Regions from separate parts of the Bacillus sp. JJ1127 genome, predicted to be linked through region 1. Evidence: riboswitches for the same ligand, from Rfam matches in the RefSeq annotation. Region 1 holds a riboswitch; each other region holds the start of a gene.
The links. A riboswitch is a leader RNA that binds a small molecule or an ion and turns the genes downstream of it on or off. The one in region 1 is predicted to bind S-adenosylmethionine.

Region 1 (6,983 bases):
GACTACCAACCGAACTGTATTTTTTCACTCTAAATTTATTATATTTCAAAATTTAGATTTGTAAACATTTAGCTGATATCACACTTTTAATCTTTACACTAGCATATTGATATAACCGCTCATTAAATTTCTTTATCAATTTTCAAAAGTGAATTATCATGTGGCGGAAGGGTGTTTACTCCTCATAAATTACTGTAAATATTGTTTTGGGAAAGAATATATTTCTTAACTTGATGGCGCTGGAACTACTCAGCTCCTTTTTTATGCAACTGTATATATTCTTCTTTCGTATTCACATTCACGAACCATTCTTTTGGCATATTTATTTCTTCTCCTATCACATACTTTACGTTACACTGTGATAAAAGTTGTCCCATGCTTCGTTTGTCTTCCTCTAGCAGTGTATAGATTTTCTCTTTCACACTCCAGTGATACGCCGCTAATAATGGCTGTTTCCTTCCATCTATAATTGGAACAATCGCCTCATAGTCATCACTCATTTGCCCTACTAATTCCGTAGTCCACTCACTTGAAACATTTGGCGTATCACAAGGAGAAACGATATACCATTCCGCCTTAATTTGTTCCATTCCTGATACAATTCCAGCAAGTGGACCATTCCCACGGTAAGAAGGAATATCTTCTATAACAGGAACCTCAACTAAAGTAACCATTCTTTCTTTTATATTAGGATGAGTAATCACAACTACATCTTGGATGGTCGTTTTCATTACCTTAACGATCTGTTCGATAAAAGTATGCCCTTGCCAATTTGCTAATGCTTTTGGCTCCCCAAAACGTCTCGACATACCACCTGCTAATACAATGCCAGCTATTTTTTTCATTGACGGTACAACTCAAATGTAATGTGTCCTAGCTCTGGTAAAATCAATTTATTCATCGCAAGACGAACGGCTCCGCTAGAACCCGGCATTGAAAAAACAACTTTTCTGCCAATTGTTCCCCCAATTGCTCGACTTAACATCGCTGCACTTCCGATATCCTCTAAGTAACTAATCATACGAAACAACTCACCAAAACCAACGATTTCTTTATCTAATAATACCGAAACAGCTTCAATCGTCACATCACGCTTTGTAATACCTGTTCCTCCGTTTGTTAATACAACATCAACATCCTCTTGATGATAGCCAAATAATACAGCTTGCTGAATGCTTTCTTTATCATCTTTCACAATTTCATAAGCTGTCACCTTATGCCCTGCTTCTATTAATAGTTCTTTTAATAACTTACCACTCTTATCTGTTTCTTCTGTACGTGTATCAGAGATTGTGATAATTTTACAGCGTACTTCTTTTGGCGCTTGTTTTTTATGTTCTGTTACGCTCATTTCTCTTCTCTCCTTCTGATGAACTATTCTTCATTTTATCATATCGTATGAATACTCCCCCACTTAGCAAAGCTTGAAGTGGGGGTTTCTAACGTTTCGACCTAACGGACGATTAACGTCAGTGGAGTTAACACACTAGCGAGCTGTTTCACGCCTAACCCCTCTATCCCGTTTGTCCATGCATTCGGGACTACTTTTCGTAAAATATTAGCCGCAGCGTTTACATCTGCGTTGATTCCGATTCCTTTTGCAGAACGATACATACCACGCTTCATTCGTTTTCCTGAAAAAGTTGCATTTTGGTCATTTGTTCCATACGTTGGAATACAGTCATGATCTAGAAAACTTGCTTTTGATGTGTAGGATTCCTCGATTACAACAACTTGAATGCCTACCGCATTTGCTTTGTATGTAATCATTTGAATCAATAAACTATGCGGGATATGGCAAAATGTTTGGTTATTTTTCTTTCCCATATCCGTTTCTTGTTTCCAACTTTTGTTTTGACCAATAACGATTTTGCAAACTTCCTCTTCTTGAGCTAGTTTTACAATATGATGACTCGCTTTATGGAAGATGTCTTTTATTTTCAGGTAACGCTTTTGATGAAGTTTTTCTATTCTTTTAGAAGTGAAAGGTCCTTCATTTATTTGTTTACCTTGTCTTAAAACACTTGTAAAATGGCTCTTCATTTTATTGTAATATTGATTTATGCTTTTGACATGTTTGCCCTTAACAAGTACAGGCTTCATCCCTGTGTTTGTTACGATGGTTGCAAGGTTATCAATCCCTAAATCAATACTCATATAACGACCATTCTCTTCAACGGATTGGTGTCCTAAAGGAACATCTATCACTAACTCCACCACATATCCATTGTATTTTGGGATAACACGAACTTGCTTCAGTTTACCTTCAGTAAACCCCAATTTCCCAATGTTTAATTGCAATTTTGTCTTTGGAAACTTTAAAAACTTTTCATTTTTAATGACACAATCTTGATTTGTATACAAGACTTCCTTTTCAGAAGAACGAATATACTTTGGAATTCTAGGTTTTCCAGTATATTTGTTGGGATTCTTTTTATAATTTTTTAAACTAGCAAAAAAAGACTTCCAATTTTGGAATACATTTTTCATGATTGATTGACTAGATTGCGTAGGCAAAGCACGATAATCCTTCTGAATCATCGCTTTAAATAATGCATCCAGAAAATGATAATCTACATAAGGTTTTTCTGTAGTTGGTTCTGAAAACAAATTACATTTCACTTCTTTTTGTTTTTCTTTTAGTTTTGTTTTCTCTTTTCCCAATTTCTTTTGATAGGTAAGAAGTTGTGCACCATTCATCTTCCCAATGTTTTTATCAATTGTATCCAAAACTTCTTTTTGTAAGGGTTGCAATTCCTTATCTTGTGTCAAACCTGTATACACTTGTCGTATATAAAAGTTTGTCGTGTTATACATGTTTTTAGCGTTTTGGCAAGATTCTTGAAAATAAGAATACATACGATGTCCTTTTTTAATCCAAATCTGAAGAGTTTTATAATTTATTTGATTTTCCGTTGTCATTTTTTCACCTCCTTGTTAAGGGTATTATACCAAAACAAGAACGTATGTTTCTATATTTTTAGCTTGAAAATAATATATTTTTTCGATTCACCTCACCACCTTCACATATGTTTAGAGGTGGGAGTCCTCTCGAAAGATATGATAGAAGTTCTCTCAAATGTGCAGTACATCACATTTACATAATTATCTAGTGGACGCCTAAAACATTATGATACAATATTGGTATATATAACCATAAAAAAGAGGTCCTATGATTCTAACCGTACATACTTAACAAGTACAGCAATTCCTCTCTTACTCGCTATTTATTTCATTGCATTTAAATTCGCACGAAGCAATCTGATATATACCAAATAATTTTTCATAATTAGGGGGCTCGTTCATGGAACTTTATAAAAAACTCACAACGGTATTTATCCTTCTATTTGTCGCTTCCATCAGTGCTGGAATGGCGCTAAAGGATGCTGTTCCATATTCAGCAATTGGTGGCTGGGGATTTGCAACACTATTTTTACTATGCAGTGCATTTTGTGCTGGAAAAGCTCGCCAGAAGAAAGGATGATGACCAATGTTCTGGAAAAAGCCAACACTTTGTAAATCATGTGGTAAAGAGATTGAAACTTATGAAAAATCGTGGATTCATATGCCATTACCCGCAAGCGGGATGACAAATATAAAGAAATATATTGAGCTTGAGGGTGAAGTATATTGTGGTTCATGTGTCGAAGTAGTCAACTATCCACCACTTAAACGCTAACACGTTTTGAAGTGGGGGGCTTATAAAAAGTCCTGGGTATGCATTACATACATTACAACGTTATTTACAATCTGCTAATAAAGGGAGCTTTATGTATTTTTACAAATAAAAAAGCTTTGCGCGAAGGCGCAAAGCTTTTTCTTCCTATATTATAGACCAGCTTGCTCTTTTAAAGCTGCTGCTTTGTCTGTACGTTCCCATGAAAGATCTACATCAGTACGTCCGAAGTGGCCGTAAGCTGCTGTTTGTTTGTAAATTGGGCGACGTAAGTCTAACATTTTGATGATACCAGCTGGGCGAAGATCGAAGTTGTTACGAACTAGTTCCACTAGTACTTCTTCAGATACTTTGCCAGTGCCGAATGTATCAACTGAAATTGATACCGGTTGTGCTACGCCGATTGCGTATGCAAGTTGTACTTCTGCTTTGTCAGCAAGACCAGCTGCTACGATGTTTTTCGCAACATAACGAGCTGCGTATGCTGCAGAACGGTCAACTTTTGTTGCATCCTTACCAGAGAATGCACCGCCGCCGTGACGAGCGTATCCACCGTAAGTATCAACGATGATTTTACGTCCTGTTAAACCAGCATCCCCTTGTGGTCCACCGATTACAAAGCGGCCAGTTGGGTTAATGAAGAATTTCGTTTCTTCATCCATTAATTCTGCTGGTACTACAGCTTTAATTACGTGCTCTTTTAAGTCACGATCGATTTGTTCCCATGTAGCTTCTGGATGGTGCTGTGTAGAAATTACAATTGTATCGATGCGTACTGGCTTACCATTTTCATCATACTCAACTGTAACTTGCGTTTTACCGTCTGGACGTAAATATTCTAATGTTTCATCTTTACGAACTTCCGTTAAACGACGAGCTAATTTGTGAGCAAGTGAGATTGGAAGTGGCATTAATTCTTTTGTTTCATTACATGCGAAACCAAACATTAAACCTTGGTCTCCTGCACCAATTGCCTCAATCTCAGCGTCAGTCATTTGACCTTCACGTGCTTCTAACGCTTGGTCAACACCCATAGCGATGTCAGCAGATTGCTCATCGATAGATGTTAAAACTGCACAAGTTTCTGCATCGAATCCGTATTTTGCACGAGTATAACCGATACCTTGGATTGTTTCGCGAACGATTTTTGGAATATCTACATAAGTAGAAGTCGTAATTTCCCCCGCTACCAATACTAAACCAGTTGTTACTGTTGTTTCACAAGCTACACGTGCGTTTGCGTCTTTTTCTAAGATCGCATCTAAAATTGAATCAGAAATTTGGTCACAAATTTTATCTGGATGTCCTTCAGTTACAGACTCAGATGTGAATAGATGACGTTGTTTTGTCATGTGGTAAACCTCCCTACAGTAATTGTATATATTGTACGGAACTCATCCTTAACTTGCCACAAACTGCGACATTCATATATTCCCACACAAGTATAAAGAAAAACCTTTCCTATTATATAGAGGAAAGGTTTAATTTGCTACTTGCATACTGCTTTTTGCCCTTCGCTCTTATCGTTCGAGACCTTTAGCCTCGCACAGGTTTTAGCACCTATTCACTTGTTTATTACCATTACAAGTGAGGTTGCTGGGCTTCATCGGGCCTGTCCCTCCGCCAGCTCGGGATAAGAGAGTATCCGTCCCAACCTATACTAAAGAAATGACATTCATTTGTCAATTAATATTCACATATTCCTACAAGTTTTTCGCAGTGTATTTCGAGCAAAATATTAATAGGAAAATATTGCATTCGCACAAACAAAAATAAATAAATAGTATACATTATTTATATGATTGTGTTATACTCTTAGTGGGATTACGAGAAACATTTCATAAAATGAAAAGGATGGTATATAAATATGAGTACTGTGAATGTCCAAATTGGATTACATGAATTACTGAACGGAAGCAATGCACAGGTTCAACTAAGCGTTCCACAGTTAGTGGAAAAAGTATTAATGAGAAACGAAGGAAAATTAACTTCTACTGGCGCTGTTTCTGCTTCAACAGGTAAATATACAGGACGTTCTCCTAAAGACAAATTTATTGTGAAAGAAGCATCGGTTGCAGACAAAATTGCTTGGGGATCTGTAAACCAACCGATTTCTGAAGAACATTTTAATAAATTATATACAAAAGTGTTAGAATACTTAAAAGAAAAAGATGAACTATTCGTATTTAAAGGATTCGCTGGTGCTGACCGTAACTATCGTCTTCCAATTCAAGTTGTTAACGAATATGCATGGCACAATTTATTCGTACATCAATTATTTATTCGTCCGACTGAAGAAGAAGAAAAAAATCATGAAGCACAGTTTACAATTGTTTCTGCACCAAACTTTAAAGCAGATCCAGCAATTGACGGCACAAACTCTGAAGCATTTATTATGATTTCATTTGAAAAACGTATCGTACTAATCGGTGGTACAGAATACGCTGGAGAAATGAAAAAATCTATCTTCTCCATCATGAACTTCTTACTTCCAGAACAAGATATCTTTTCTATGCACTGCTCTGCAAACGTAGGTGAAGAAGGTGACGTAGCCTTATTCTTCGGTTTATCTGGAACAGGTAAAACAACATTATCAGCTGATCCACAACGTAAATTAATTGGTGATGATGAGCACGGCTGGTCTGATAATGGTGTATTCAATATTGAAGGCGGTTGCTATGCAAAATGTATTAACCTTTCTCACGAAAAAGAGCCACAAATCTTTGATGCAATTAAGTTTGGATCAGTATTAGAAAACGTTGTAGTTGACAACCAAACACGCGTTGCAGATTATAATGATACAGCATTAACGGAAAATACACGTGCTGCATACCCAATCCATGCGATTGACAATATCGTATTACCAAGTGTTGCAGGACATCCAAATACAATTATTTTCTTAACTGCTGATGCATCTGGCGTATTGCCTCCAATCAGTAAGTTAACGAAAGAACAAGCTATGTACCATTTCTTAAGTGGTTACACTAGTAAACTAGCAGGAACTGAGCGCGGTGTTACATCTCCGCAAGCTACATTCTCAACTTGCTTCGGTTCACCATTCTTACCGCTTGACGCATCTCGCTATGCGGAAATGCTTGGTGAAAAAATCGAGAAACACGATGCAAAAGTATTCTTAGTAAACACTGGCTGGACTGGTGGCGAATACGGCGTTGGAAAACGTATGAACTTAGGTTACACTCGCGCAATGGTGCAAGCTGCACTAAATGGTGAACTTGATAAAGTGGAAACAGCAAAACATGACATTTTCGGTCTTGAAGTTCCACTTCATGTACCTGGTGTGCCTGAT
Region 2 (8,302 bases), on a different contig from region 1:
AACAGCACGAATATCAGTTACTTTTAATAGTGGATTGGATGGTGTTTCAACATAAAAGACTTTTGTGTTTGGTCTAATACTTCGCTTTACCTCTTCTATATTTGTCATGTCAACAAATGTATATGAAATACCGTAACGAGAGAGAACCTCTGTTACAATACGATAAGTTCCGCCGTATACATCTTCTGAGATGAGAACATGATCCCCTTGTGAGAGAAGGAGAAAGGAAGTAGAAATTGCCGCGATTCCAGAAGCAAAGGCAAATCCTTTTGTTCCACCTTCTAATAAAGCAATGATATCTTCAAGTGCTTCACGTGTTGGATTACCAGAGCGACTATAGTCGTATTTTCCAAAAGTATCTACATCAAATTGGTGAAATGTTGACGTATTATAGATGGGAACGTTAACAGACCCAGTTTGTGAATCATGTTTATATTGGTTATGAAGCAAGAGTGTATCTAAGGAATAGCTCATATTCTCACTCCTTCTTTTACATGTGTAATAGCTTGCTTTAAGTCTTGAATTAAATCATCACTATTTTCAATGCCAACGGAGAAGCGAAGGAGGCGATTACATACACCGCGTGCTGTTCGCACTTCTTCTGGAATATCAGCATGTGTTTGAGTGGCTGGATATGTCATCAGACTCTCAACACCGCCAAGGCTTTCAGCGAATGTAATTAGTGATAAAGATTGTAAGAAGGGATTTATCCATTTTTCATCACGAAGGCGAAATGAAACCATACCACCTTTTCCTGGATAAAATACATCAGTTACACCATCTTCGTCGTTTAAATAAGCAACAATTTTATTCGCATTTTCTTCATGCTGTTTCATGCGAAGGGCTAATGTTTTCATCCCGCGAATTAATAACCACGAATCAAATGGACTTAATACAGCACCAGAAGCATTATGATAGTGGGCAAGTTCTTCGCAGAGTGTTTGGCCTTTTGCGACGACAAGGCCGCTTAGTACATCATTATGACCACCTAAATATTTTGTTGCGCTGTGAAGGACAATGTCTGCGCCTTCTGTTAATGGCTGTTGTATATAGGGAGTATAGAAAGTATTATCAACAATTAGAAGTAATCCATGTCGTTTTGCGATGGCTGAGGTAGCCACAATATCGGTAACTTGCATTAATGGATTGGTAGGCGTTTCTATAAAAATAGCCTTTGTTTGAGAAGTGATGGCTTGTTCTATTTGGTTAATAGATTGTGCATCTACGTATCTACAGCGAATATCCCACTTTTCTTCATGCTCAGAAAATAAGCGATAAGTACCTCCATATAAGTCTTCTGATACGATAAGTTCATCACCAGAACGGAATAAGGAAAGGACGAGAAGAACCGCTGCCATTCCGGAACTACAGGCATACCCTTGTTCACCTTCTTCTAAATCAGCAATTGCGCGCTCTAAAAGATCACGTGTTGGATTTCCAGTTCTTGAGTAATCAAATCCGGTAGATTTTCCGATTCCTTCATGGCGATAGGCTGTTGAAAAATAAACAGGGGGATTAACCGTTCCAGTTGTCGTCTCACTTCGATTTCCAATTTGGGCTAGTTTTGTTTCAATTGTTGACATGTAACATTCCTCCTTTATGAAATAAAATACGAAGTTTAAAGTGGTATAAAAATAAAAAAGCCTTCTAAGAAGAAGGCTTTCATTCGAATATAGTCTTCTTCTTATCTGTCAAATTTTTTTACAATTTGCTGGAATTAGCACCTTATTAACGAATCGCGTTAATGGTTGCTGAGGCGTCGTCGGGCCAGTCCCTCTACCTCTCTGGATAAGAATATTTTGTATGAAATTTTATTATGTTTTTAACTGTACAACAAAAGATAATTGGATTGCAACTTTATTTTAAATGTTTTTTATTTTCTATCAAATCACGTTGACTTTTATTCTATCGGATGCTAAATTTATTAGAAAATTGATAAACATGTTAAAAGGTGAGCACATTTCCTTTTAATAAAATAAATAGTTAAAGACAAACTCTTATTACGAGCGGTGGAGGGAAAGGCCCTGTGAAACCCAGCAACCTTCAAATGAAATGTTTGAAACGGTGCTAATACCTGCGAAACGAACAGTTTTGCATGATAAGAGGAGGAACGATAATGTCCCCCCTCTTCAAGGTGAAGAGGGGTTTTTTATATTAATAGAAAAGAGGGAGAAAAGTGAAATTACTAGATCTATTATCAAAAGGTATCGTGATAGGTGATGGTGCAATTGGAACGTTATTACACTCACATGGTTTACAAAGTAGTTTTGAAGAATTGAACTTGTCTGATCCAGATTTAATTATATCGATTCATAAACAATATGTAGCTGCTGGTGCAGATGTTATTCAAACAAATACATATGGTGCAAATGAAGCAAAACTGCGTATGTATGGACTAGAAAATCAAGTTGTTCAAATTAATAAAGCAGCAGTAAAGCTTGCGAAAGCAGCTGTGACAGACAAGAATGCTATTTTAGGGACGATTGGTGGGATGAAGCATATCGGAGCCGTTACAACGACTGATATGGAACGAGAATTTATGCTACTTGAGCAGGCTGGAGCTTTATTAGAGGAAAAAGTTGATGGGCTATTATTAGAAACATTTTATGATGAATTCGAATTGTTTCATGCAGTAAAAGTGTTACGAAAACAAACGGATATTCCGATTATTGCACAACTAGCGCTTCATGAAGCAGGCACAACGCAAAATGGTAATGATGTAAATGAAATATTAACAGGGCTTTTAGATTACGGTGCAAATGTAGTCGGTTTAAACTGTCAATTAGGACCGCTTCATATGACGGAAGCTTTCAAAATGATATCGATTCCAAAGAATGGTTACTTGTCGGCTTATCCAAACGCAGGTCTTCCAAACTATGTAGAAGGACGTTATTTATACGAAGGAAGCCCTGCCTATTTTGAGGCGATGACACCGAAATTTATTGAACAAGGGATTCGGTTATTGGGCGGTTGTTGTGGTACAACGCCAGCACATATTAAAGGGATGAAACGTGCAATCACGAATGAAACACCCGTTACAGAGAAACAAATTTTTCAACGGCCGCAAGTCATTCATACACATGCGAAACGTTCACGCACTCATGTTACTCTTGCAGAGAAAGCAAAGAAGCAAACGACAGTTGTTGTTGAATTAGATCCCCCTAAAACATTGGATACACAGCGCTTTTTTGAAGGTGCTAGATTATTGAAAAGAGCAGGTGCTGATGCGATTACGTTAGCAGATAACTCGTTAGCGTCACCGCGTGTTTCGAACATGGCAATGGGGGCGTTATTAACGAAGCATGATATTCCAGTACTCATTCATTTAACATGCCGAGATCATAATGTGATTGGTTTGCAATCACATTTGCTTGGATTATCAGCATTAGGGATGGAAGAAGTGCTAGCTTTAACAGGTGACCCAGCCCGTGTTGGTGATTTTCCAGGGGCAACTTCGGTATATGACTTATCATCTATTGAGTTGATTAAAATGATTAAGGAAATGAATGATGGTCGAACCATTTTAGGAAAATCAATTGGTCCTGCGACGAGATTCTCTGTTGGGGGAGCCTTTAATCCACATGTGAGGCATTTAAAGGCAGCGGTAAAACGGATGGAGAGAAAAATTGCAGCTGGTGCAGAGTACTTCTTAACACAGCCAATTTATGATGTAGCCTTAATTAAAGAAGTGTACGAGGCAACGAAGCATCTGGAACACCCGATTTTTATTGGAATTATGCCTTTAGTAAGCAAGCGAAATGCAGATTTTCTTCATTTTGAGGTGCCAGGCATTACATTGTCGGACGAGGTAAGACAGAGAATGGATGGGCATGAAACCCAGGAGGCAGCAATTGAAGAGGGAATTCGCATTTCACAAGAATTAATTGATGCTACGATGAAATATTTTAACGGTATTTATCTCATCACACCATTTTTAAAATATGAAATTACAGAAAATCTTGTTAAGTATGTGAGAGAAAAGCAAGAAGTGAAAGAGGTAATAAACGAATGAAAACGATAGAAGAAAGATTACAACATAATATTTTAATATTAGATGGTGCGATGGGAACAATGATTCAGCAAGCAGATTTAACTGCTGAAGATTTTGGTGGTGAAGCATATGAAGGTTGTAATGAATACTTAGTAAAAACAAGACCAGATGTCATTTTAGACATTCATAAAGCTTACATTGAAGCGGGTGCGGATATTATAGAAACAAATACGTTTGGTGCTACAAATATCGTATTGCATGATTATGAATTGTCTCATTTAGATGAAGAGCTGAATGAAAGAGCAGCACTTTTAGCGAAACAAGCTGTAAGAGGATGTGGCAAAGAAGTATATGTAGCAGGCGCGATGGGACCAACGACAAAAGCAATTAGTGTAACTGGTGGGGTAACCTTTGAAGAGTTAATTGAGGCATATACTAGACAAGCAAGAGGATTATTACGGGGCGGTGTTGATGTATTGCTTGTTGAGACGAGTCAAGATATGCGGAACGTGAAAGCGGCATATTTAGGGATTCAACAAGCGTTTACAGAGGTGAATCAAACAGTGCCCCTTATGATTTCAGGAACGATAGAACCAATGGGAACAACTTTAGCTGGTCAAACAATCGAGGCGTTTTATTTATCAGTTGAGCATATGAAGCCATTATCTGTCGGATTAAACTGTGCGACAGGACCAGAATTTATGCGTGAGCATATTCGTTCTCTTTCTGATTTATCGGAGTGTTATATTTCTTGTTATCCAAATGCAGGTCTGCCAGATGAGGATGGACATTATCATGAATCACCAGCTTCCCTTGCTGAAAAGGTGAAGCGATTTGCTGAAGAAGGGTGGATGAATATAGTTGGTGGTTGCTGCGGGACAACACCAGATCATATAAGGGCGATAAAAGCGGCACTTAAATCGCTCAAACCACGCAAGAATCATGGGCGAGCAGGTCACGGGATTAGCGGTTTAGAAGCATTGCAATACGATGATTCTATGAGGCCGTTATTTGTTGGCGAAAGAACCAATGTGATTGGATCACGCAAGTTTAAACGGTTAGTAGCAGAAGGAAACTTTGAAGAAGCTGCTGAAGTTGCGAGGGCGCAGGTAAAGAAAAATGCTCATATTATTGACATTTGTATGGCGGATCCTGACCGTGATGAAGTAGAAGATATGGAAAACTTTTTAGCAGAGGTTACGAAAGTATTAAAGGTCCCAATTATGATTGATTCAACGGATGAAAATGTAATGGCAAAAGCTCTCACATATATACAAGGAAAAGGCGTCATTAACTCGATTAATTTAGAAAACGGGGAGGAGCGTTTTGAGAAAGTAACACCGCTCATCCGTAAATACGGTGCTGCTATTGTAGTAGGAACGATTGATGAAGAGGGCATGGCGGTTAGTGCCGAAAGAAAATTAGAAATTGCAAAACGAAGTTATAAATTGTTAACAAAGAAATATGGTATACGTCCATCGGATATTATTTTTGATGCGCTTGTTTTTCCAGTAGGAACTGGTGATGAAGAATATATCGGTTCAGCAGCAGCTACAATTGAAGGAATTCGTCTTATTAAAGAAGCTCTTCCAGAATGTTTAACAATCTTAGGTGTGAGTAATATATCGTTTGGTTTACCGCCAGCTGGTCGTGAAGTACTAAACTCGGTCTTTTTATATCATGCAACAAAAGCGGGACTTGATTATGCTATTGTAAACACTGAAAAATTAGAACGCTATGCGTCGATTCCAGAGGAAGAAAAGGAACTCGCAGACGCGCTATTATTTGAAACAATGAAAGAAACATTGGAAGAATTCACGAACTTTTACCGAAGTGCGAAGAAGAAAGAAGCTGTTGTACAAGAAATATTAACGCTTGATGAACGATTAGCAAATTATATTGTGGAGGGAACAAAGCAAGGGTTACAGGAAGATTTAAGTCTTGCGCTTATAGAAGGAAGAAAACCTCTTGATATTATTAATGGTCCGCTTATGGCTGGGATGGACGAGGTTGGCCGCTTATTTAATAATAATGAGCTGATTGTGGCTGAAGTATTACAAAGTGCAGAAAGTATGAAAGCTGCTGTGGCCTATTTAGAGCCGTATATGGAGTCTAGCGATAGTGCGAAAAAAGGGAAAGTATTGTTAGCGACTGTAAAAGGCGACGTACATGATATTGGTAAAAATCTTGTGGAAATTATTTTATCAAACAATGGCTATGAAATTGTGAATTTAGGAATTAATGTCCGCTCTGATCGTATTGTTCAAGAAGTACAAGAGACGAAACCCGATATTATTGGACTTTCTGGATTGTTAGTGAAATCAGCACAACAAATGGTAACAACTGCTGAAGATTTACAGGCGGCAAATATTGATATTCCCATTGTCGTGGGTGGCGCAGCACTCACAAGGAAATTTACAGATAATCGAATTTCTCCCTCTTATAAAGGTCTTGTTTTATATGCGAGCGATGCAATGACAGGACTCGATCTTATCAATCGATTACAAAAAGAAGAGGAACGAGAAAAAATGAAGCAGGACAAAATGGAGCGTCATCTTCATGTTGTGAAACAAGAGGAGAAAAAAGTAGCGGTAATACCAGCTGTAATTGAACCATTGGAGCCAGCGAAGATTATGGTACCTGACTCAACAAAGCGGGTCATACTGCGCGATATTCCGATTTCGCACCTTGCGCCGTTTTTAAATAGACAAATGTTAATCGGACATCATCTTGGCTTAAAAGGAAATGTGAAAAAACTGCTGAGGGAAGGGGACAAACGAGCGCATGAATTAAACAATTTAATTGATGAACTACTGCAAGAAGGACAATCTTGGCTACGACCAAAAGCGGTCTATCAATTTTTCCCTGCTCAAAGTGAAGGACAAAGTATTATCATTTATGATCCGGAAGATCATACGCGTATAATAGAGCGATTTTCGTTTCCAAGACAAGGGAAAGCTCCGTACCGTACATTAGGAGATTACTTAAGGCCGGCCGGAGATGAAATGGATTATGTGGCCTTTTTATCGGTTACAGTTGGGCAAGGTGTTCGTGATATTGCGGAGGAATGGAAGGAGAAAGGGGATTACTTACGTAGTCATGCCATTCAATCATTAGCGCTAGAACTAGCCGAAGGTCTTGCTGAAAAAACACATATGTTGATTCGCGATCGCTTTGGAATTCCAGATTCACCTGAGATGACGATGGAAGAACGATTCCGAACAAAATATCAAGGGATTCGCGTTTCTTTCGGTTATCCAGCTTGCCCGGAACTTGCTGATCAAGAGAAATTATTTCGTCTAATTCAGCCAGAGGAAATAGGGATTTCGCTAACAGAAGGATTTATGATGGAGCCGGAAGCATCTGTAACGGCAATGGTATTTGCTCACCCCGAGGCACGATATTTTAGTGTACTATAATGTAGAAGGGGGAGGAGTATGAAAAGAATAATTTTTACAGGCGGTGGTTCGGCTGGGCATGTGACACCCAATTTAGCAATTATTCCACATTTGCAAGAAAAGGGCTGGGATATTTCTTATATTGGTTCTCATCAAGGGATTGAAAAAACGATTATTGAGAACGAAGGAATTTCGTATTATGGTATAGCGAGCGGAAAGTTACGCCGTTATTTTGACTTAAAAAATATAAAAGATCCTTTTCTTGTTATGAAAGGTGTAATGGATGCATATGTGCAAATACGAAAATTAAAACCTGATGTTATTTTTTCAAAAGGTGGTTTTGTATCTGTACCGGTGGTAATTGGTGGATGGCTAAACCGTGTTCCAGTCTTGTTGCATGAATCGGATATGACACCAGGACTAGCGAATAAAATCGCACTCCGTTTTGCGTCGGAAATATTTGTTACGTTTGAAGAAGCTGCGCAGCACCTGCCAAAAGACAAGGTAGTGTATACAGGATCGCCTGTACGAGAAGAAGTGCTACGTGGAAATCGTGAAAAAGGGTTGCGTTTTCTTGGCTTTCATTCTCGAAAGCCGGTAATCACGGTTATGGGAGGAAGTCTAGGGGCAAAGAAGATCAATGAAACAGTACGAGAAGCATTGCCACAGCTCCTTAAAAATTATCAAGTTGTTCATCTATGTGGAAAAGGAAATCTAGATAAGAAGTTACAAACTGCAGAAGGATATAGGCAATTTGAATATGTGCACGGAGAATTACCAGATGTATTAGGGGCGACAGATTTTGTCATCTCACGCGCTGGATCCAATGCTATTTTCGAATTTTTAACATTGCAAAAGCCGATGATTTTAATTCCATTACCAAAAGCTTCAAGCCGAGGAGATCAAATTTTAA
Region 3 (8,302 bases), on a different contig from region 1:
TTACCGATAATCGGTGTACCTGCTTCAAACTTCCACGGCAGTTCTTTCCACGTAGAATCTTGTAAGTCTACGAAATCAATCATTTCACCACCAAATTCAATTGGCTCCATATTCTCTAGCAATTCCTTCTTACCATATAATACGCCGATACCTGTAGGCCCGCACATTTTATGAGCGGATAATGCATAGAAATCACAATTTAAATCTTGTACATCCACTTTCATATGAGGCGTACTTTGTGCACCATCAACGATCATGATTGCACCATTTTGATGTGCAATTTCTGCAATTTCTTTTACAGGATTAATCGTTCCAAGTACGTTAGACACATACATAATAGAAACGATTTTTGTATTCGGTGTAATTGTTTGACGAGCATCCTCTAATGAGATTGTCCCGTCCGGCTGAAGCGGAAGATATTTTAATGTTGCGCCCGTTTTCTTTGCAACTTGTTGCCACGGGATAATATTACTATGGTGCTCCATGTAAGAAATGACGATTTCATCGCCTTCTTTTACATTTTCACGTCCATAGCTTGCTGCTACTGTATTTAATGCAGTTGTTGTTCCACGCGTGAAAATAATTTCTTCCATTGATTTCGCGTTAATAAACTTGCGAACTTTCTCACGTGAACCTTCATACGCATCGGTAGCTTTTGTACCGAGCGTATGAACACCGCGATGCACGTTAGAATTATATTCTTTATAGTAACGCTCTAACGTTTCAATGACTTGAATTGGTTTTTGAGAAGTTGCTGCACTATCGAAATAAACAAGTTGTTTGCCGTTCACTTTTTGATCAAGAATTGGAAACTGTTTGCGTATTTCATGAATATTCATTAGCGAACTTTCCTTTCAATTACCTCAACAAGCTGCGCTTTTACTCCTTCAATTGGAAGCTCATTTACTACAGGTGCTAAGAATCCATGGATGACTAAACGTTCTGCTTCTTTCTTCGGAATACCACGGCTCATTAGGTAGTATAGTTGTACCGGATCTACGCGGCCTACAGAAGCTGCGTGACCTGCCATTACATCGTCTTCATCGATTAGAAGAATTGGGTTCGCATCACCGCGTGCTTTTTCATTTAACATAAGAACGCGAGAAGATTGTTGTGCATTTGATTTAGATGCACCGTGTTCAATCTTACCAATTCCGTTAAAGATAGATGTTGCACTATCTGTTTGTACACCGTGTTTTAAAATGAATCCTTCAGAGTGTTTACCGAAGTGAACAACTTTAGTTGTAAAGTTTTGTGTTTGGTTACCACGACCAATTGTTACTGTTTTTGTATCAGCAAATGATCCGTCGCCCATTAAGTTCGTTACGTTCTCTGAAATTGTATTTCCGTCATTCATAAGACCTAATGCCCACTCAATACGACCATCACGGCCAACAACACCGCGGCGGTTTACGTAAGTTGTTACATCTTTCGCCAATAGATCAACTGCACCGAATTTCACTTGTGCACCTTGTTCTACGATTACTTCTGCCACGATATTTGCAATACCTGTAACAGTTTCGTTTGCTACATAGTTTTCTACATAAGTTGCAGAACTGTTTGCATCTGCTACAAATAATACGTGGTTATATACGTTTGCTTCTTCGCCGTCTACTAAGAATACAGCTTGAAGTGGTGTTTCAAGAACAACGTTTTTCGGAACATATACAAATGCACCGCCGTTGATTAATGCTGCATGAAGTGCTGTTAAACGATGCTCATCCACTTTCACGCCGCCCTGCATTAAGTACTTTTGTACTAATTCAGCATGCTCAGTTGTAGCTGTTACGATATCTGTGAAAATAACACCTTTTTCTTTTGCTTCATTCGCTAAAGAAACGAATGCAGTTGTACCAGCACGTTGTACTAATACGCTGTTATTTTCGTCGATTAAGTTTTTCACTGCTTCTGGAAGCTCTGCTAAAGAACTTACAGGCTCTTGCTTAGCAGCGTCGCCTTTTCCGATAAAGTCCCATTTATCAATTTTTGTTTTATCAGGCGTTGGCATTGGAAGTTCAGTTGCTTGTGCAAGAGCTTGTAAGCGGAACTCAGTCAACCAAGCAGCTTCGTTTACTTCGCTTGCGCGCTGACGGATTGTTTCTTGATCGAAAGGTAATGTACCGATTGTCATGTTTATGCTCCTCTCTTACGCTTCTTGCTCTGCTGTTTCGTCTTCAATACCTAATTCTTTTTTGATCCAGTCGTAACCTTCAGCTTCTAGACGTTGTGCAAGCTCAGGGCCACCAGATTTAACAATACGACCGTTCATCATAACGTGAACGAAGTCTGGAGTGATGTAGTTTAATAAACGTTGGTAATGCGTAATCATTAGGCAACCGAACTCTTCACCGCGCATTTCGTTAATACCTTTAGATACAACTTTTAATGCGTCGATATCAAGACCAGAGTCTATTTCGTCTAAGATTGCAATTTTTGGCTCAATCATCATTAATTGAAGAATTTCGTTACGTTTTTTCTCACCGCCAGAGAAACCTTCGTTTAAGTAACGTTGTGCCATTTCTGGATCCATTTCTAGGAATTCCATGTTTTTATCTAATTTACGGATAAATTTCATAAGAGAAATTTCATTGCCCTCTTCACGACGTGCATTAATTGCAGAACGTAAGAAGTCAGCGTTTGTTACTCCGCTAATTTCACTTGGATATTGCATTGCTAGGAATAGACCTGCTTGTGCGCGCTCATCTACTTCCATTTCTAATACATCTTCACCGTCGATGATGATGCTGCCTTCTGTTACTTCATATTTTGGGTGACCCATAATTGCAGAAGATAAAGTTGATTTACCTGTTCCGTTAGGTCCCATAATTGCGTGGATTTCTCCACCTTTCACTTCAAGGTTTACACCTTTTAAAATCTCTTTGCCATCGATTGATACATGTAAGTCTTTAACCGTTAATGTAGAACCAGCCATCTCAATACCTCCATTAATCCTCTATATACATTTTAAAAGTTCCTAAAACATTCACATTCTCATTTTATTCTCATTCTAATTTTATATCAAATAAAATGATATCGCAAACAATGAAAAAAAGTAACAATTTTTCCACAAATGTATCTAATTATTCCCTCACATTCTATTATGATACACCTTTCTTCTTATATATAAAGAAAAAAGGGCTGGAAATTTACCAGCCCTTTCCTGCTTCTATTCACTTACTGGAAGTACAGCTCCCTTATATTCTTTATTAATAAAATCTTGAATTTCTTTGGAATGTAATACTTCTACAAGTGCTTTAATTTCTTTCTTATTTTTATCCCCTTTACGAACAACAACTACGTTTGCATATGGAGAATCCTTACCTTCAATTGCAATTGCGTCTTTCTCTGGATTTAATTTCGCATCAATCGCATAGTTTGAGTTAATTAAAACCGCATCGCCTTCTTTATTGTTATACACTTGTGGTAATAAACCAGGCTCAATGTCTGTTTTGAACTTCAAGTGTTTCGGATTTTCCGCAATATCTTTTGTAGTTGCTTTAACAGGTTCTACACCGTCTTTAATTTTTAAAATGCCCTCTTTTTGTAAAATTGCTAACCCACGTCCATGGTCAGCAACAGAGTTACTCATAATGATTGTCGCTCCGTCTGGCAGGTCTTTTAAGCTTTTATATTTTTGGGAATATACACCGATTGGCTCTAAATGAATTTTCCCTGCTACTTCAAAATCATATTTTTTATCTTTCATTTCTTTCTCTAAGTACGGAATATGCTGGAAGTAGTTTGCATCTAAATCTTTATCCGCTAACGATTTATTCGGCAGTACGTAATCTTGGAATTTTTTAATTTCTAGTTTTATACCTTTTTTCTCCAGTAACGGTTTTGCCTGTTCTAAAATAACAGCGTGCGGTACGTTAGAAGCACCAACAACAAGCTCATCCTTACTTTTTTCACTTTTTCCTCCACAAGCAGCTAATCCGAAAATTGACGTTGTAATAAGTGCTGTAAGTAATAATTTTTTCATATTGTAAACACCCTTCCCTTTTTATCTATCGTTTATCAATTCGAGTTGTAACAAAATCCCCAATCCATTGAATAAAGAAAACAACAAGTAATACACAAATTGTTGCAACGATTGTCACATCGTTATTTCCACGCTGGAATCCTTCTAAATATGCGAGTGTACCGAGTCCACCAGCCCCAACAACACCAGCCATTGCTGTATACCCTACAAGGGCAATTGTCGTTACTGTAATACCAGATACTAGTGCTGGCAGTGATTCTGGAATCAATACCTTCCAAATGATTGTGCTTGTTTTTGCTCCCATTGCTTTTGAAGCTTCAATAACCCCTTTATCAATTTCACGAAGTGCAATTTCAACCATCCTTGCATAGAATGGCGCTGCTCCAATAATTAAAGCTGGCAGTGCTGCACTTGCCCCAAGAATTGTCCCAAGGAGAATCTTAGTAAATGGGATTAATAAAATAATTAAAATGATAAATGGAATGGAACGAAAAATATTTACGAACGCTCCACTCACAGTGTGGACCATCTTGTTTTCCCACAAATTATCCTTCGCTGTCATAAAAAGTAATAATCCTAAAATAAGACCGAAAATAAATGTGGCAATTGCTGCGATTGCCGTCATGTATAATGTTTCACCTGTTGCTTCTAGCATTTGATTCCAATCAACATTTAATAGTAGCTTATCCATGTGCAATCACCTCCAGCTCTACTTGCTCCTGATTGATTCCCTCTATTGCTTGCTGGATTGCCGCTTCTTCACCATTTAAGTGAACAACTAGATTTCCATAAGACCCATTGTTCGTTTGAGCGATATTTCCTTGAAGTACACTCACTTCTATATCATCTCGTCTCATTAATCTCTGAAGCACTGGACGTTCTACAGAATCGCCAATAAACTGCAAACGAATCACTTTACCATCTGGATATTTCTCTAGTAAACTCTCAATCGTTTCATTTGTATCATCAGAATCCGTTATCTGCTGTACAAATCGTTTTGTAATCTCCTGCTGTGGATTACGGAATACCTCTAGTACAGGACCGCTTTCTACGATTTTTCCTTTTTCCATTACCGCAACGCGATTACAAATTTTTTGAATGACATGCATTTCATGTGTAATTAATACAATTGTTAAATCAAGACGCTTATTGATATCTAATAGTAAATCTAAAATTTGATCTGTCGTTTCTGGATCCAGTGCTGATGTCGCTTCATCACACAAAAGTACTTTTGGATTATTCGCTAACGCTCTCGCAATTCCAACACGCTGCTTTTGTCCACCACTTAATTGAGATGGATACGCATCGCCTCTTCCTTCTAATCCAACAAGATGAATTAACTCATCTACACGCTTTCTTCGCTGCGCTTTATCCACTCCTGCAATTTCAAGTGGAAAAGCAATATTTTCACGTACAGTTCGTGACCAAAGTAAGTTAAAGTGCTGAAAAATCATTCCGATTTCTTGCCTTGCCTTTCGAAGCTCATTTCCAGTAATTGCTGAAATAACACGATCAGCTATCGTAATCTGTCCGGAAGTCGGCTTCTCTAATTGATTGAATAATCTGATTAATGAGCTTTTTCCAGCGCCACTATATCCAATAACACCAAAGATTTCACCTTTCTCTATTTTCAAATTGGCGTTATCCACAGCAGTGACATCACCGCTTTTTGACTTATATATTTTCTTTACATTCTCTAATCGAATCATGGTGTATCACCCCTTTTTTGTTTAAAAAGCAGAAACAGCTCGTTCAGAATGTAAGGAGGATGGAGCTTCTGACATAGAGGCGCTTTTTGCCTCGTAGGAAGAAGCGAAGCCATCGAACATTCTAACTGCTGAAGCTGGCTTTCTTAGCTCTTCTCCTACAAATTCTGTTGATCTTTTTATGCAGGATACAAAAGTCTTGCCGTTATAGCTAAATGATGTAACGGTTCCTTTTGTTGCTTACATGTCCTCCTCATTCAAACAACAAAAAAACCTTTCTGCTTGTAAAATGAGCAGAAAGGTTTATATGCGTATATCAACATGGTCCCTTTCTCTCATCTCTCAAAGCATTTGCTTTGCAGGAATTGGCACCATTTCAACATAAAAGTTGACGGTTGCCGGGTTTCACAGGGCACAGTCCCTCCACCTCTCTTGATAAGAGAAATCAGATTTAATTTTCGTCTGATTTGAAATTTATGAAATTGTCTATATTTTATGACTTGAATTGTATCAATATACATTCGCTATGTCAACAGATTTTTTTATAAAAAATAAAACTTCAAAATATTAAGCACCTACTGACATCGGCTTACATATATGAAATACAGATTCAAATAATAGCATTGTGCGATACGTTCCAGAATAATGTACACGCCCATTATTAATTAAGGTTTGTAATCGAATATTCCCGGTAACTAGTCGTTGCAAGTCTTCCTCCAAAAAGCAAACAATTTGTTCTGTTCCCCTTGTTTCCTTCAAAACTTGTATATACTCTCTTGAAATTTGAAGTGAATAACACTCATCTCCCAAACGGATATTAATTGTTTTTTCTCCTTGTCTTAGAAGCGGCTCTAAATGATATTGGTTATTAGCATAAGTTACAAATGATTGAAGCAACGAATATAACCCCATTCTAATCACATCCTTCATATCACTTTCTACTAATACCATTCCACTCTGCTAAAGAGCAATCCTGTTGCTTTCTCTCGACAAATAACGGAGCACTGCTGCCTTTAGAGCATATTTCCCAAGAAATATGTCGAGGCGGCAAAAACTTTGCCGCCTATTGTAATTCATTATATAAATATTCAACCGAATGAAATGCATATATTTTCTTCGTCAGTGTCCCATTTTCAAATACAAGTAAACACGGTACACTTTCTATTTCATATTCCCTAGCTAAATGCGGAGCATAGTTTAAATCTAACATCCCAATTTTCAAGTCAAATATTGCTGCTTCTACAACTGTTAACATCTTCTTTGCTAATTGGCATGTTCCACACATTGGTGTATATACATATAACACTGTTTTTTCTTGGTTTGCTATTAGATCTGTAGCTTCAGCACCTGTCCAGTCAATCACTTCTATCATTCCTTACCGTAAATATTCTGTATAAACGTCAATGTCAGCTCCCCATAGTACGTTCGCTAAATGAGAAGATGGCGCAGTCGCCACTTCACGATACGAACGATCAATATAAATATGCTCAGCCTGCGGAAATTCTTTACGAAATTGTTTTCTTAACTTTTCCCCTGCATCATCAGCATCCACTAGCACATATACTTCTTTATCAAAAAACTGATCAATGAGCTCATCCATTTTCGACAAACCAATTGTACCATTTGTGCAAACAATTTCCACCGGTTCTCGAATAATAGATTCAATCTTTCTTCTATCTGATTTACCTTCTACAATAATGACTTTTTCTACATAAATCATATGTCATCACCCGATCACCATATACTATAAAAATAACCTTACTTTAGTATATAGTATATTCGATATTTTCATGTTGTTTCCTGTTTATTTTTGCAAAGAAAAGCGGAAGCGGTTTGCTCAGAATGTGAGGGGGATGGAGCTTCTGACGTAGAGGCGCTTTTTGCCTCGCAGGAAGAAGCGAAGCCACCGAACATTCTAACCGCTGGAGCTGGACATCAAAGAAAAGCGGAGCCGACTGTTTAGCCCCGTTGGCTAAGGTTCTTTCGTACAGAAGACGCTTTTTGTCTTCTTGTGCGGAAGGTTCTTAGAAAGAAGGGGCTAGGAGGCATAGCTGGACAAAGAAAAGCGGAAGCGGTTTGTTCAGAATGTGAGAGGGATGGAGCTTCTGACACATAAGCATTCGTAATACAAAATAAAAAGGACAGCACATAGGCTGTCCTTTTTGATTTAACTAAAATTAGTCTTGGTTTGTCATTTCTGCGTATTGTTCTGCAGTTAATAACTTTTCAACTTCACTTGCATCAGAAAGTTCAATTTTAACCATCCATGCACCTTCGTATGGAGATTCGTTAACAAGTTCTGGTTGGTCACTTAATTCTTCGTTTACTGCTACAACTTTACCACTTACAGGAGCGTATAATTCAGAAACTGTTTTAACAGATTCTACGCTTCCGAATGGCTCGTCAGCTTTAAGTGTTGCACCTACTTCAGGAAGTTCAACGAATACGATGTCGCCTAACTCACTTTGTGCAAAATGAGTAATACCGATAACAACCTCGTTGCCTTCAGTTTTTACCCATTCGTGTTCTTCAGAGTAACGTAAATGATTTGGAATGCTCATGACTGTACCTCCTGTGAATGTATTAATTATGTAAAAATACCTTATTGGTACTT
Region 4 (6,522 bases), on a different contig from region 1:
TAAATTATTGTTAGAAGTAGAAAAAATCGCTTTAGAGAAAAAATGTGACTTCATAAAAGTAGATACTTTAAGCTTCCAAGCATTAGACTTCTATAAAAAGCATGGTTATAAAGAGTTTGGTGTCCTTGATAATGTAGGAAGAGATTATAAACATTACTATTTAAAAAAAGATTTATAAGTAACAAAAAAACGCCCAGTATTTATTGTCTGAGCGTTTTTTATTCTACATTATTTACATTAAAGTTATGCTGTTTTATGATATTGCTTTTTTTCCGCTACCTTTGAAAATCGAGGAAAACCAATTAAAATAGAAACTATACCACATACTCCAACTAAAATTGGATAAAATGCGTATGGTAGCAATTCAATTGGAGATACTGCAGCAAACCCTGCTGCCGTCAACATTTGTGCTCCATATGGAATTAATCCTTGTACACAACATGAGAAAAGATCCAATACACTTGCTGATTTTCGTGGATCAATCTCATATTGATCTGCAATATTTTTCGCAAGTGGTCCAGTGAAAATAATAGAGATTGTATTATTTGCTGTGCACATATTCGTCATACTAACTAAGCCAGCAATCCCAAACTCTGCACCCTTTTTCGAGCGAATATTACGTGTTAATATATTCATTAGATATTGAATACCACCATTATATTGAATGATTTCAACCATCCCGCCAATTAAAATTGCTAATAGTACTAACTCCATCATGCCACTGATTCCCGTTGTTACACTTTTAAAGAAACTTGCCAATGTATAACTTCCATCTATCAAACCGATCATTCCTGATAAAACCGTTCCACCTGCTAATACAACAAGAACATTACACCCAAGTAACGCTGTAACAAGCACACCTGCATATGGCAAGATTTTCACCCAATCAAACGTATGAGCTTTCATTTCCGTATGGTTTCCTAATGTAAGGAAAACTAATAATATAATCGTAATAACTGCTGCTGGTAACACAATTAAAAAGTTTGTTTTAAACTTATCTTTCATTTCAGTTCCTTGCGAACGAACCGCTGCAATTGTCGTATCAGAGATAAATGATAGATTATCGCCAAACATCGCACCACCAACAACTGTTCCCATTGTTAATGCAATAGAAATATCTGTTTGCTGACTAATCCCTACTGCAATTGGTGCTAACGCGGCAATCGTTCCCATCGAAGTTCCCATTGCTAATGAAATAAATGCCCCTATAACAAAAATCCCTGCAACGATAAATCCTTGCGGCAAAATAGACAGTGCTAAATTTACTGTAGAGTCAACTCCACCCATTCCTTTTGCAGTTTCAGAAAATGCACCTGCAAGTACAAAAATTAACACCATAATCATAATATCCGGATTACCAGCGCCCTTGGCAAACCGTTCAACTTTTGCTGTAAAGCTTTCTTTACGATTCATTGCCAAAGCAACCCCTACAGCAATTAAAATCGCTACGAGTATCGGTAATTTATAGAAATCACCTGTAATAATTCCAGAACCAATAAATAGTGCCAAAAATATTCCAAGCGGCAATAAAGCTAAACCATTTCCTCTCGTTTCTTTCAAAGTATCATCTCTCCCTAGTTTTAAACCTTTTCTAATCAATAACAAAAGACCTCTTCCGAAAAGAAGAGGTCTTATACATCTATAAGAAACACTCTTCTCATCTTTCAAGCACATGCTTGCTGGATTTGGCACAGCACTCCATCTTGAGTCCGCTGCCGAGGCATCGTAGGGCCAGTCCCTCCGCCTCTCTTTATAAGAAGGTTTCATATTTTATTTTTGATAATAATTTCTTCCCTAACTTTACTCGCTTACAAATCAAAAGTCAATTATTATTTGTATAAAAACAGTTGGTATTTTTTGATATTTACAAAAACACGAATAAATGAGCATCTCGAAAAGAAAATGGTCACTTTAATTTCTGAATTTCTTTTTCTAAAATTGCAATCCAGGGAAAATTTTCTTTTTCAATTACTTCGAGAAGCCATCTTACCGTATCCCACGCTACGTTATATTCCTCTTTAGAAATATCTCCATCTATGTAGGCCTCTTCTAATTCATCTTCATCCAGCAAATATACATCGCCATTAGGTAATAGCACTACGTCCAAATATAAATCATCGAAATATGGCATACCTCTCTCATCTATTTTAAACTCTTTTGCTACATCAATATAATATTGTACTAATTTCCGTTTTTCATTTAGCATAGCTGTAATCGCAAAGTTTTTACCGTTGATGAAGTACTGCACCCATGTGTGTCCATCATTGACAATGCAAAGTTTTTGATTATTATATTGCTTGTAACTAGGCTCTTTCACTTTTTGCATATGCAGTATCCCTAACATGCCTTGCTCTATTGTTTTCACTTCATAACTTTTCTCTATTAACCGTTTCCATGAAAAACCATCTCCATATTTCCGTTTCATTATTCTCCCCTCTTTTCTATACAGAAAAGCCCCCACATTTTATGCGAGGGCTTTTACAACAATTATTATGCTACTTGTTTTTCTGAAATCTCTTTTAAATAGGCTTGTCCTTTTTCTTCATCATATTGACCTTCCCACTTAGACATAACAACAGCTGCTAAAGAGTTACCTACTACGTTAACTGCTGTACGTGCCATATCTAAAATACGGTCAATACCTGCGATAAATGCCAAACCTTCTGCTGGAATTCCTACCGTACCAAGTGTTGCTAATAATACAACGAATGATACACCAGGTACACCTGCAATCCCTTTAGATGTAACCATTAATACAAGCATTAATGTAATTTGCTCTGTGATTGATAAATGAATACCATACATTTGTGCTAAGAAAATTGCCGCGATTGCTTGATATAATGTAGATCCATCTAAGTTAAATGAGTAACCAGTCGGAATAACGAAAGATGAAATTGCTTTCGGACAACCGAACTTCTCCATCTTCTCCATGATTTTTGGTAAAACCGTCTCCGAACTTGCTGTAGAGTAAGCTAAAATAAGCTCCTCTTTTAAAATCTTAAAGAACTGGAATATGTTAATTCCAAATAATTTTGCCGTAAGCCCTAATACAACTACAACGAAGAATATCATGGATCCATAAACGACAATAACTAATTTTCCTAATGGAATTAATGACGAAAGACCAAATTTAGAAACCGTTACACCAATTAATGCGAATACCCCAAACGGTGCGAATTTCATTACCTGGTTTGTCACGTAAAACATTGCATCTGCTACACCTTGGAAAAATTGAAGAACGGGTCTTCCTCTTTCCCCAATTGCTGCAATCCCTAAACCAAATAATACAGAGAAGAAAATAATGGCAAGCATATCACCATCAGCTAACGACTTCATAATATTTGTCGGAACAATATTTACAAATGTATCCGCAAACGAATGGCTCTGTACTTGCTCTGTTGTAGATGTATATTTTGAAATATCCGTCTTTGTTAACTGATCCATATTCACGCCTTTTCCTGGTTGGAAAATATTCGCCACCAGTAGGCCAAGAACAATTGCAATTGTTGTAATTATTTCAAAATAAAGAATTGTCTTTCCGCCTAATCGCCCTAGCTTCTTCACATCACCAACACCAGCAACCCCAACAACAATGCTCGCTACGACAATCGGCACAACAATCATTTTAATTAATCGAATGAAAATATCTCCAATTGGCTGTAAAAACTTTGCTACTTCTGCATTGCCATAAAAAATTGCCCCAACTGCAATACCAAGCGCAAGCCCTATTAAAATTTGCCATGCAAGTCCAATTCTTTTCATACTTGCTGTAACCCCCTTCTAAAGATGCTATAACTCTACCTTTCTCTATTTCTATAAAGCCAAGAAATTAAGAGTATTACATATTATTCGACAATTCACTACATTTGCCCCTGTTAAAAATGATAAAGCAAAAAATGAAATCTGACAACAAAATAAGTTTGCGTGAATATAAATAATTTTCTTGACAAAAAACGACCCAATGTAAGAAAACCTAACATGAGAACGATTCCTTATAAGGTATATCAACATTTCTTCTATTTATTTTCACAACAGAACATACCAATATAGGCAAAAAATTCCCTTAATTCCGACAAAAATCAGCAATTTTATAAAATTTTCTTTACATTATGATTACAATAATAGACAGCATTCTTCTTATTATGATATATACAATCATAGGGAAAGGAGCTAGACACCAATGAATAAGAAATTTGCAGCTTTTAGCGTTTTAGCAGCAGGAACTCTTTTTGTTTCTCCGTTGCTTTCACCAGTACACGCAGAAACAAGTCAAGATAAATTATCTACAATACAATCAGAATTAGAAGGAAAACAACAAGAATTACATAATAAATCGGCAGAAAAAGAACAGATGGAGAAAGAAATACAAGAGTTACAGAAGAAAATCGATGAATTAACAACTTCCATTAATAAAAATGAAGCGGATTTAAACGATACAAAAAAAGAAATTAGCAAAACACAGCAAATCATTGCTGAGAAAAAGAAACACATTGAACAATTACAAAAGAATATTGACACACGTCAAGAAGTTATTAAAAAACGATTACAATCTATGCAAGAAAAACCGCGAACAAATATCATAACTGAAGTATTAACGAATTCAAACAACCTCGTAGACCTTGTTGATAATATGTATTCCGTTAGTTTGATTTTAAATAACGATACAGACATCGTAAAAAAACAGACACAAGATCAAGAAACTGTAAAATCCGAGAAAGAAGCTGTTGAAAAAAAAGAACAACAATTGAAAGAATCTGGGCAAAAGCTAGAACAAAAACAACAAGAATTGCAAGCAAATCAGCAGCAGCAACAAGCTCTCATTAACGATTTACACGTTAAAGTATCAAAAGTAGATTCAGAGATTGAAGGCTTAGAAGAATCAAAAAGCATTTTAGAGAATCAGCGACAAGCAGTTCAAAAAGCAATTGAAGAAGAAAAACGTGTGGAAGAAGTACGTAAAGCAGAAGAAGCCAAAAAGCAAGCTACCGCTTCCGCTAAAGAAAGCGGACAAGCCGCTCCAACACCGCAAGATACAAATAAAAGCGGATTCATTAAACCAGCTGCTGGCTCAAAAACTTCTGGATTTGGTGCTCGCTCTATAGATAATCATAAAGGCATTGATATTGCCGCTTCTGGAACAGTTCCGATTATAGCTGCTGCCGACGGTGTTGTCATTCGATCTGAGTTATCCTCTAGTTACGGAAATGTTGTATACTTATCACATCGTATAAATGGTAAAACTTACACAACTGTATACGCTCATATGAGCAGCCGCTCTGTATCTAATGGACAAACGGTGAAACAAGGTCAACAATTAGGATTCATGGGGAATACAGGTCAATCTTACGGACAGCATTTACATTTCGAACTTCATATTGGAGAATGGAATGTAGGTAAAACAAACGCAGTTGATCCTTCTCCTTATATCGGATTATAAATAAAAAGGCAGGGGTTTATCCCCTGCCTTTTTACTTTGTGAAAATCTTAAATATACCAATTGCATTTAAAAATACAACCACAACCGTGATTGGAATAATATAACGCAGTAAGAAAAACCAAACGTTAAATAATGTTTTTCCTTTTGTTTCTGTAACTTCTAATTCTTTCATTAATAAATCCTTACTCATTTTATTCGGTACGAACAATGAAATTGCTAGTACTCCTAACGGAAGCAAGACATTACTTACCACAAAATCCACTAAATCAAAACATGTTTTTCCAAATATCTTTACATCACTCATAATTCCAAATGACAATGCCGCTGGAATTCCAAATACGAAAATGAGTAATCCAATGATCAATGATGCAGAAGGACGTTTTTTTGCATTATCTTTCGCTACGGAAGCAACAACAATTTCGAGCATTGAAATGGCAGAAGTTAATGTTGCAAAGAAGAATAAAATCAAAAACATAATAAAGAAAAATTGTCCAAATGGTATTTTAGCAAATACAGCCGGAAGGATGATGAATAATAAACCTGGCCCTTCCGTCGGCTTAACCCCTAACGCAAAGATTGCTGGAAATATCGCAAGCCCCGCAAGGATTGTAATAAATACCGTTAAACTCACAATCGATGTCGCTGATTTTGCTAAATGCTCTTCCTTCTTTAAATATGAGCTATATGTTACCATTACCGAAGCCCCTACTGTTAATGAAAAGAAGGATTGTCCCATCGCATACAAAACAGTATCTGCTGTTAACTTTGAAAAATCTGGTTTCAAGAAGAACTCAACACCAGCCCATGCACCATCAAGTGTAAGGGCACGAATAATAATGGCAATAAATAAAATAAATAATAGCGGCATCATATACTTACTTGCCTTTTCTATCCCTTTCTCTACACCTTTACTTACAACAAAAATTGTGCAAAGCATAAAAATCAACTGAGCTCCAACTGCACTAGCTGGATTGGAAATTGTCTGTTCAAACAATTTTCCATATTCCACTGATCCACTCCAAAAGTGACCTGTCACACTATAATATAAATATAATAAAATCCAGCCACCTACTACACTATAAAAA

Region 2: it holds a riboswitch for S-adenosylmethionine, as region 1 does, so the genes downstream of both, V7183_RS20315 (methionine biosynthesis PLP-dependent protein) here and metK (methionine adenosyltransferase) in region 1, are expected to answer to the same signal.
Region 3: it holds a riboswitch for S-adenosylmethionine, as region 1 does, so the genes downstream of both, V7183_RS07315 (methionine ABC transporter ATP-binding protein) here and metK (methionine adenosyltransferase) in region 1, are expected to answer to the same signal.
Region 4: it holds a riboswitch for S-adenosylmethionine, as region 1 does, so the genes downstream of both, V7183_RS02835 (Na+/H+ antiporter NhaC family protein) here and metK (methionine adenosyltransferase) in region 1, are expected to answer to the same signal.

What each region holds. Positions count from the first base shown of each region.
Region 1 covers NZ_JBALQK010000160.1:1,201-8,183, reverse strand. Annotated here, with positions in the region: gene V7183_RS16400 (molybdenum cofactor guanylyltransferase) at 246-845, opposite strand; gene V7183_RS16395 (MogA/MoaB family molybdenum cofactor biosynthesis protein) at 842-1,351, opposite strand; gene V7183_RS16390 (RNA-guided endonuclease InsQ/TnpB family protein) at 1,453-2,922, opposite strand; gene V7183_RS16385 (hypothetical protein) at 3,305-3,484, shown strand; gene V7183_RS16380 (hypothetical protein) at 3,491-3,679, shown strand; gene metK (methionine adenosyltransferase) at 3,829-5,028, opposite strand; SAM riboswitch class I at 5,194-5,316, opposite strand; gene pckA (phosphoenolpyruvate carboxykinase (ATP)) at 5,544-6,983, shown strand, end outside.
Region 2 covers NZ_JBALQK010000226.1:31,646-39,947, forward strand. Annotated here, with positions in the region: gene metC (cystathionine beta-lyase) at 1-474, opposite strand, end outside; gene V7183_RS20315 (methionine biosynthesis PLP-dependent protein) at 471-1,583, opposite strand; SAM riboswitch class I at 1,682-1,795, opposite strand; SAM riboswitch class I at 1,995-2,105, shown strand; gene V7183_RS20320 (bifunctional homocysteine S-methyltransferase/methylenetetrahydrofolate reductase) at 2,177-4,012, shown strand; gene metH (methionine synthase) at 4,009-7,410, shown strand; gene V7183_RS20330 (undecaprenyldiphospho-muramoylpentapeptide beta-N-acetylglucosaminyltransferase) at 7,429-8,302, shown strand, end outside.
Region 3 covers NZ_JBALQK010000057.1:3,013-11,314, forward strand. Annotated here, with positions in the region: gene sufS (cysteine desulfurase SufS) at 1-839, opposite strand, end outside; gene sufD (Fe-S cluster assembly protein SufD) at 839-2,131, opposite strand; gene sufC (Fe-S cluster assembly ATPase SufC) at 2,147-2,932, opposite strand; gene metQ (methionine ABC transporter substrate-binding lipoprotein MetQ) at 3,167-3,982, opposite strand; gene V7183_RS07310 (methionine ABC transporter permease) at 4,008-4,673, opposite strand; gene V7183_RS07315 (methionine ABC transporter ATP-binding protein) at 4,666-5,691, opposite strand; SAM riboswitch class I at 6,021-6,130, opposite strand; gene V7183_RS07320 (hypothetical protein) at 6,256-6,600, opposite strand; gene V7183_RS07325 (thioredoxin family protein) at 6,752-7,060, opposite strand; gene V7183_RS07330 (toprim domain-containing protein) at 7,064-7,408, opposite strand; gene gcvH (glycine cleavage system protein GcvH) at 7,866-8,249, opposite strand; gene V7183_RS07340 (arsenate reductase family protein) at 8,291-8,302, opposite strand, start outside.
Region 4 covers NZ_JBALQK010000020.1:28,317-34,838, reverse strand. Annotated here, with positions in the region: gene V7183_RS02840 (GNAT family N-acetyltransferase) at 1-178, shown strand, start outside; gene V7183_RS02835 (Na+/H+ antiporter NhaC family protein) at 244-1,560, opposite strand; SAM riboswitch class I at 1,655-1,759, opposite strand; gene V7183_RS02830 (DUF402 domain-containing protein) at 1,907-2,425, opposite strand; gene gltP (glutamate/aspartate:proton symporter GltP) at 2,491-3,762, opposite strand; gene V7183_RS02820 (murein hydrolase activator EnvC family protein) at 4,181-5,437, shown strand; gene V7183_RS02815 (sodium-dependent transporter) at 5,469-6,522, opposite strand, start outside.